2 linked regions of the Rhodopseudomonas palustris genome follow. The protein of the gene in region 1 interacts with the protein of each later gene in a pairwise test. Links are inferred from orthologs where the notes say so. Each region holds a gene or a part of one and is shown on either strand. Other genes may lie near its edges.

The links.
Region 2: the proteins of secD (region 1) and pheT interact in binary tests that used the Escherichia coli proteins (3 or more experiments, as listed by UniProt). The link is inferred for Rhodopseudomonas palustris from one-to-one orthologs.

What each region holds. Positions count from the first base shown.
Region 1 is NZ_CP041387.1:2,081,655-2,086,179, forward strand. What follows is about bases 821-3,761. They hold secD (protein translocase subunit SecD), read right to left. Parts: upstream 3,122-3,761; coding sequence 1,520-3,121; downstream 821-1,519. Other genes in these bases: secF (protein translocase subunit SecF), read right to left, coding at 821-1,494; yajC (preprotein translocase subunit YajC), read right to left, coding at 3,166-3,603. Outside these bases: FLL57_RS09520 (Mth938-like domain-containing protein), read right to left, coding at 1-201; more of secF, read right to left, coding at 349-820; FLL57_RS09540 (ATP-binding protein), read left to right, coding at 3,794-4,525. UniProt on the Escherichia coli protein: Part of the Sec protein translocase complex. Interacts with the SecYEG preprotein conducting channel. SecDF uses the proton motive force (PMF) to complete protein translocation after the ATP-dependent function of SecA.
Region 2 is NZ_CP041387.1:4,898,298-4,902,139, reverse strand. What follows is about bases 793-3,842. They hold pheT (phenylalanine--tRNA ligase subunit beta), read right to left. Parts: upstream 3,499-3,842; coding sequence 1,087-3,498; downstream 793-1,086. Other genes in these bases: FLL57_RS22595 (hypothetical protein), read right to left, coding at 3,500-3,842; FLL57_RS22605 (flavin monoamine oxidase family protein), read left to right, coding at 793-1,080. Also shown: more of FLL57_RS22605, read left to right, coding at 1-792.

The DNA of each region.
Region 1 (4,525 bases):
CGCATTGGCGTTGTCGAACACCCGCTGCAGGCTGTAGCGGTCGATCTGCTCCGGCCTGGTGACGTCCCAGCCCCACACCGCGTCGGGCAGGAACAGCAGCGATCCCTGGTGCGACATGTCGGCGAAATAGAACCCGCCCTTGCCATAGGCGTCGACCGCAGCACTGCGGGGAAAGTGCGGAATCTCGGCGCGTTGTCCCACGGGCTAGCGTCCTGGGTCGAGCGGTTGCGTCATGCGGCGGCACCTTGGTTCGCGGCACACCGGAGCGGACCGTGCCAGCGCGTCAATCCGGTGGCACGGTCACGGTTCAAATTCCGGCTTCGGCAGTCAGCCTTGCCGGCTCGGCGCCTATCGCTTCTTCGGCTTACCCGATTTCGCCGGCTTCGCCGTCGCAACCGGCGCTGCGGCCTTGGCATCGGTATCGACGAACCGCGCAGGGATCTCGTCGGCCGCGGGCGCCGCAGCCGCCACCGGGGCAGGCTCCGGCTTCGCCGGCTTTTCGTCCGGATCGTCGAGCCGATGGCTGCCGACGCCGAGATAGATCAGGATCGGCGCCGCGATGAAGATCGACGTGTAGGTACCGACCAACACAACGCCGAACATCATCACCGCGGTAAAGGAGTGGATCGCGTTGCCCCCGAACACCAGAAGCGCCAGAAGCGCCAGAGTCACCGTCACATGGGTGATGATCGATCGCGACAGCGTCGAGTTGATCGACTCGTTGAGGAGTTGCGGCATCGGCATCTTCTTGTAGCGCCGCAGCATCTCGCGGATACGATCGTAGATCACCACGGTGTCGTTCAGCGAGTAGCCGAGAATCGTCAACAGTGCCGCGATCGAGGTCAGGTCGAAGTCGACCTGACTGATCGACATGAAGCCGATCGTCAGCACGATGTCGTGGACGTTGGCGATCATCGCGCCGAGCGCGAACTGCCATTCAAATCGGAACCAGAGATAGATCAGGATGCCGAGGATGGCGAGGATCAGCCCGAGCATACCGAAGGCGAGCAGTTCGCTCGAAACCCGTGGTCCAACCACTTCGACGCGACGATACTCGACGGATTCTCCGAGCGCCGCGCGCACCTTCTGCACGGCGTCCTGCTGCGCCTGGTCACCGCCCGGCTGCTCCGCCAACCGGATCAGTACCTCCGAGGGGCCGCCGAACTGCTGCAACTGAACGTCGCCGAGCCCCAGCTTGCCGAGCGTCGCGCGCATCCCGGCGATATCGGCGGTCCCCGACTTGTCGCGAACTTCGAGCAGCGTTCCACCCTTGAAGTCGATACCGAAGTTCAGCCCGTGGGTGAAGAACAGCGTGATCGCCAGGATCGACAGCACCGCCGAGATCGGAAAACTGATGCGGCGGAATTGGGTGAAGTCGAAATGCGTCTCGTCGGGCACGATCCGCAGCGACGGCAACCAGTTCATGATGCTGACGAACGTCAGCACCACGACGACTCCGCCCAGCCCGATCAAAATCCACTGTGTCGATGTCACTTGCAGCTCTCTCGGATAAGGTGCGTCAGATCGGCACGACTTGCGGCCGCTTCCACCGCACCCAGGCGGCGACGATCAGCCGCGTCACGGTGAAGGCGGTGAACACGGTGGTGATGATCCCGATGCCGAGCGTCACCGCGAAACCGCGCACCGGTCCGGTGCCGATATAGAACAGCACCGCGGCGGCGATGAAGGTGGTGATGTTGCTGTCGAGAATCGTCGATAGCGCGCGCTTGAAGCCTGCGTCGATCGCAGAAATCGCATTGCGGCCGGAGCGCAGCTCCTCGCGGATACGTTCGTAGATCAGCACGTTGCTGTCGACTGCGATGCCGACGGTAAGCACGATGCCGGCGATACCGGGCAGCGTCAGCGTAGCGTTGAGCATCGACAGGATGCCGAAGATCATCGCGACGTTGACGGCGACCGCGATGTTGGCGAACACGCCGAACAGCCGGTAGGTCAGCAGCATGAACACGATCACCAAGATCGAGCCGACATAGGCGGCGCGCTCACCCTTTTCGATCGAATCCTGGCCGAGACCAGGGCCGACGGTGCGCTCTTCGATAATGGTCAGAGGCGCCGGCAGCGCGCCGGCCCGGAGCAGGATCGCGAGATCGTTGGCGCCCTGCACGGTGAAGCTGCCGGAAATCTGGCCGGAGCCGCCGGTGATCGGTTCGCGGATAACCGGGGCCGAGATCACCTCGTTGTCGAGTACGATGGCGAATGGCAGCCCGACGTTCTCGGTGGTCGCACGCGCGAATTTGCGGGCGCCGTTGGTGTTGAAGCGAAACGAGACGATCGGCTCGCCGCTGCGCTGATCGAAGCCGGGCTGCGCGTCGGTCAGATCGGCGCCCGAAACCAGCACCTGCTTCTTGATCACATAGGGCTGCTTCGGCGACGACGCGCTCATCAGCAACTCAGAGTCGGACGGAACGTTGCCCGCCATTGCCTGATCGCCGGACACCGAAGCGTCGACCATGCGGAAGTCGAGCTTGGCGGTCTTGCCGAGCAGTTCCTTCAAGCGGGTCGGATCCTGAAGGCCCGGCACCTGAACCAGGATTCTGTCGGCGCCCTGGCGCTGGATCAGCGGCTCGACCGTACCGAGTTCGTTGACGCGGCGTTCGACGATCTGAATCGACTGGTCGACCGACTGCCGGACGCGGTCGGAGATCGCCGCCTGCGGCACCGTTAGCCGGATCAGTCCTCCGCCGGCGTCGGAGACTTCCAGGTTGCGCTGGCCGTTGGATCCGAGCAGGCCCCCGAGCGGCTGCGACAGCTCACGCAGTTTCGTGAGCGCCGTCGGGACATCGGTATCCTTGGTGATCCGGACCTCGACGGAGTCTCCCTTGGTGGACAGCCCGGTATAGGCAATCCGTGCTTCGCGCAGCACCCGGCGGGCGTCGTCGCGCACAGATTCGAGCTTGTCTTTCTTGACCGAATTCGCGTCGACCTCGAGCAGGATGTGCGAACCACCCTGCAAATCGAGGCCAAGCACGAGGTGGCGCTGCGCCCATTTCGGCCAGTTCTTGACGGTGCTCTCGGGGAAGAAATTGGGAACGGCGCAAAGGCATACGATCAGCGCCGTCAGGATGATCGCCAGCGCCTTCCACCGTGAGATATACAGCATCGAGTTGTCCCGTCAGAAACCGAAACAGCCACTGCGTCGGAGCATCAGCTCGACGCGGTGTCGTCCTTGGTCGGCTCGGTCTTGTCTCCGTCGGTCTTGGCCGGAGCGTCCTTGTCCTTCTTGCCCTTGGCCTTGCCGTTGGCTTCGGGAGCATCCTTGACCGGCTCGCCTTTGCTGCGGACGCCGGTGATCATCTGGCGCATCTGGCGCGCGCGGATGCCGTCGGCGACTTCGAACTCGACGGTATCGTCGTCGATCACTTTGGTGACCTTGCCGACCAGGCCGCCGGAGGTGATGATGGTGTCGCCGCGGCGAATGTTCTTCACCATCTCGGCGTGCTCTTTGACCTTCCTCTGCTGCGGCCGCAGGATCAGGAAGTACATGATGACGAAGATCAGCGCGAACGGCAGCAGCGACATCAGCATGCTGTTGGCGTCGCCACCGGCAGCAGCGGCCTGGGCGTAGGCGGGCGTAACGAACATTCGGATTTCCCCGTGAAAACGAGCGAGCCGACCCGGCGCGGAAAGCGACGGCCGGGGGCGCAAATTCGCGCGGACTATAACCGCCGCGGTCCCAATTGCAACGCCGCCACCCCGCTCTGAGCGCTCCCGTTTCCGTGGGTTGCCGGAGGTGCCATGGCCCGATATGGCTGCCGCGTCAGGAAGTTCAAGAATGGCCAAAGCAACGAAAACCCGCCGCTCCAAAGCCGCCCCGAAATCAGCCGCCCGCAAGCAAGCCCGCCCGCCCGCGGCCAAGCGCGCCCCTTCGGGCGCTCCCCCCGGCACGCCCCTTGAGGGCGCCCTGCTGGAGCGGATCGCCCGTGCGCTGGAGGGCATTTCCGCCCACCTGGCGGGCACTTCCGCGGTCCCGGCCGATGCCGCGCTGAGTTCGGCCGAGGCGTTCGTCTGGCAACCGGAGGGGCGGCTGGCGCCGGTTCCCAGGGTCAGCCGGGTCGAGCTGTCGCTGCTGCAGGGCGTCGACCGGATGCGCGACACGCTGATCGAAAACACCGAACGGTTTGCAACCGGCCTGCCCGCCAACAACGCGCTGCTGTGGGGGGCGCGGGGCATGGGCAAATCGTCGCTGGTCAAAGCCGCTCACGCGCATGTCAACGCGCGGCCCGACGTCGCCGGCCGGCTGAAGCTGATCGAGATTCACCGCGAGGACATCGAAAGCCTGCCGGCGCTGATGGCGCTGCTGCGCGCCTCGGACTATCGCTTCATCGTGTTCTGCGACGATCTGTCGTTCGACGGCAACGACGCCACCTACAAATCGCTCAAGGCGGTGCTCGAAGGCGGTATCGAAGGCCGGCCCGACAACGTCATCCTGTACGCAACCTCGAATCGCCGGCATCTGCTGGCGCGCGACATGATGGAGAACGAGCGATCGACCGCGATCAATCCC
Region 2 (3,842 bases), 2.8 Mb from region 1 along the record:
AACGCCCGCTCGCGCGAGACCGAGGATTTTCTCGCGGCCTTCGTCCGTGCCAGCCGCGCCATCAGCGAGGCGTCGCGCGGCAAGACCGACATCTCCTGCGCCGCGGCGCTACCGAAAGATCTCGGCGATTGGGCGGCGACGATCGAATATGTGCTGGGCCCCGCGACAACCAGTAAGGACCTGCGCGCGCTGTCGGCGATGGACACCGCGCGGACGCTGGACCGCACCGCTCTGCTCGGCTGCCCGCAGGGCGTCGGCAGCCTGCTGACTCAGCTCGCATCCTCACTGCCGATTGCGCTGTCGACGCCGGTCAAACGAATCGTGTGGAGCGGGCGCGACCTCGCGGTCGAAACCACAGCCGGCCGGATCGGCGCGCGCGCCATCATCGTCACCGCGTCGACCAATGTGCTGACCTCGGGCAATCTGGCGTTCTCCCCCGAACTGCCGAAACGACAGCTCGACGCCGCCGCTCGCCTGAGCCTCGGCAGCACCGATCGCGTCGCGCTGCAATTCAAAGGTAACCCGCTCGGGCTGTCACGCGACGAGACCATCATCGAACGCGCCGACGACATCCGCACCGCGACGCTGGTGGGCAATATCGGCGGCACCTCGCTGTGCACCGTCGACGTCGCCGGCTCGTTCGGGCGCCAGCTCGCCGCGCAGGGCGAAGCCGCGATGCAGGATTTCGCGATCGAATGGCTCGGCAAGCTGTTCGGCAGCGACATCGCCGGCGCCGTCGAACGCAAGGCGGTGACGCGCTGGAACGAGATGCCTTACGTGATGGGCGCGATGTCGGCGGCGGAGCCCGGCGGCCAGCCGTCGCGCAAGGTGCTGGGCGAGCCACTCGGCAATCTGTTCTTTGCCGGTGAAGCGACCCACGAAACGCTGTTCGGCACGGTGCAGGGCGCCTGGGAGTCCGGCGAACGCGCCGCCGACGCTGCGCTGAAAAAAATCGGCGCCGTCAAGGAGCCCGCACCGGAGAAGCCCGCACGCAAACAGAAGCCGCGGCGCGAACCGCAGCGTCAGCGCGAGCAGCGCCCGCCCGCCACCGCGAGCGGCACGCCGTCGTGGTGGCGCTGAGCGACCTCAGCCGCGCAGGCTGCCGCCGGTCTTCTTGGTGACTTCCGCCACGATCTTGGCCGCGACCGCCTCGATCTCCTGATCGGTCATGGTCTTGTCGCGCGGCTGCAGCGTCACCGCGATCGCCACCGACTTCTTGTCGGGGTCGATGCCCTTGCCCTCATAGACGTCGAACACGCTGACCGATGTGATCAGCTTCTTGTCGACGCCCTGCGCGGCACGGACGATGTCGGCCACCCCGACCTTACGATCGACAATGAAGGCGAAGTCGCGCGACACCGGGTGGAACGCGGACAATTCCAGCGCCGGCTTGGCGCGGGTCGGCCGCTGCTTCGGATCGGGGATCTTCTCCAGCATCACTTCGAACGCCACCAGCGGACCGTCGGCACCGAGCTGTTCGAGCACCCGCGGATGCAATTCGCCGAAGTAACCAAGCACGTTCTGCGGCCCGATCTGGATCGCGCCGGAGCGGCCCGGATGCAGCCAGGCCGGCAGCTTGCCCGTCGCGATCTGCAGACCCGCCATCGGTGCGCCGGCCGCAGCCAGCACCGCGAACGCATCGGCCTTGGCGTCCAGCGCGGTCGCCTGCGCCGAGCCCGACCAATGCCGGCCAATGCCTGCGGAAGAGGCGACGCCGCGGCGGACACCGCTGGCGGCCATAAACTGGTCCTGCGGCCGGTCGCCCTTGAACACCTGCCCGACCTCGAACAGCGCCAGATCGGGCGAGCCACGATCGGCGTTGGCCTGCGCGGCAGCAATCAGCCCGGGCAACAGGCTCGGCCGCATGTCGGACAGATCGGATGCGATCGGATTGGCCAGAGCCAGTTCCGGCTGGCCGCCGCCGAACGCTTCGGCGAACGGCTTGGAAATGAACGACCACGTCACCGCTTCGGTCAGGCCGCGGGCCGCCAGCGCGCGCTTGGCGCGGCGGGTGCGGTTCTGGATCTGGGTGAGCACCGGCTTGCGCGGAGCATCGCCACGCTCGAACGGCGTCAGCGGCACCTTGTCGACGCCCACGATGCGAACGACTTCTTCGACGAGGTCCGCCTTGCCGTGAACGTCGCTGCGCCACGAAGGCACTGCGACCTTCACCACCGGTCCCTGGCCGGCGACCACGAAGCCGAGACGGGTCAGGATGCGACGAACCTCGACCAGCGGCACTTCGATGCCGGCAAGCCGCTTCACCTCGGCGAGCGGGAAGTCGATAATCTTGTCGTCGGCGAACGGATTGCCGACCACCACGACCTCGGACGGCGTGCCGCCACAGAACTCCATCACCAGCTTAGTGGCGAGTTCGAGCCCCGGCAGCATGAAGGCCGGATCGACGCCGCGCTCGAAGCGGTAGCGCGCATCGGTGTTGATGCCGAGCTTGCGGCCGCTTTGCGCGATGTTGATCTCGTTCCACAGAGCCGATTCGATCAGCACATCGGTGGTGTCGGCCGAGCAGCCTGACAGCTCACCGCCCATGATACCGGCGAGCGACTCGACGCCGTGATCGTCGGCGATGACGCAGACCGACGAATCCAGCGAGTAGGTGCGGCCGTCGAGCGCCAGCAGCGTCTCGCCATCGTGAGCGCGGCGCACCACCAGATTGCCCTTCACCTTGGCGGCGTCGAACACATGCAGCGGGCGCGAGCGATCGAACGTCAGGTAGTTGGTGATGTCGACCAGCGCGTTGATCGGGCGCAGGCCGATCGCGGTCAGACGCTTCTGCAGCCATTCCGGCGACGGGCCGTTCTTGACGCCCTTCACCAGCCGCAGCGCGAAGCCGGGGCACAGCTTGCTGTCTTCGACGGTGACGCTGACCGGGCACGGGAATTCGCCCTTGACCGGCTTGATGGCGGGATCCTTGAACTTGCCCATGTCGGCGGCGGCGAGATCGCGCGCGATGCCGTGCACGCCGGCGCAGTCCTGCCGGTTCGGCGTCAGGTTGATATCCAGCACCGGATCGCCGAGCCCGGCCCAGGCCGCATAGGCGGCGCCGACCGGCGCATCGGCCGGCAACTCGATGATGCCGTCGTGGTCGTCGGAGATCTGCAATTCGGCGGCCGAGCACAACATGCCGCGGCTCTCGACGCCGCGAATATTGCCGATACCGAGCGTGAAATCCTTCGCCGGGATGTAGGTGCCCGGCGCCGCGAACACGGTGACGAGACCGGCGCGCGCGTTCGGCGCACCGCACACCACCTGCACCGGTGCGCCGCCGTCACCGACGTCGACGGTGCAGACCTGCAGCTTGTCGGCGTTGGGATGTTTCTCGGCGGTCAGCACCTTGGCGATGGTGAACGGCGCCAGCGCCTTGGCCTTGTCTTCGATGCCCTCGACTTCGAGCCCGATCATGGTGAGCTTATCGGCGAGCTTCTCGAGCGGCTCGTCGGTGTCGAGATGATCTTTCAGCCAGGAGAGGGTGAGTTTCATTTTATCCCATCACGACTTTCAGGACCAACACTAGAGCGTAGTAAATTCCAAGGATGGTGAGAACAAGGGCTACAATATTGAATGCGCGTCCAAAATTGCGCGTAACCCAAAACTCAACGCGACGACCTTGAGCATCGGCACAACGAACACCACGCACCTCACCATGATTTGGGGTGACCCACAGCGAATCGATAATGACAAGCTCGTGCGGGGCGATACTTGGAATGGACACCAAATACGAACCATTCTCCAAAGAGAACTCGTCGAACTTCCTGTCTTGCCAGATCGAAATTGAGTCCGGCTTGTTCGAGAAGATTACATTGACGTCTCGTGCAGGAACTCTA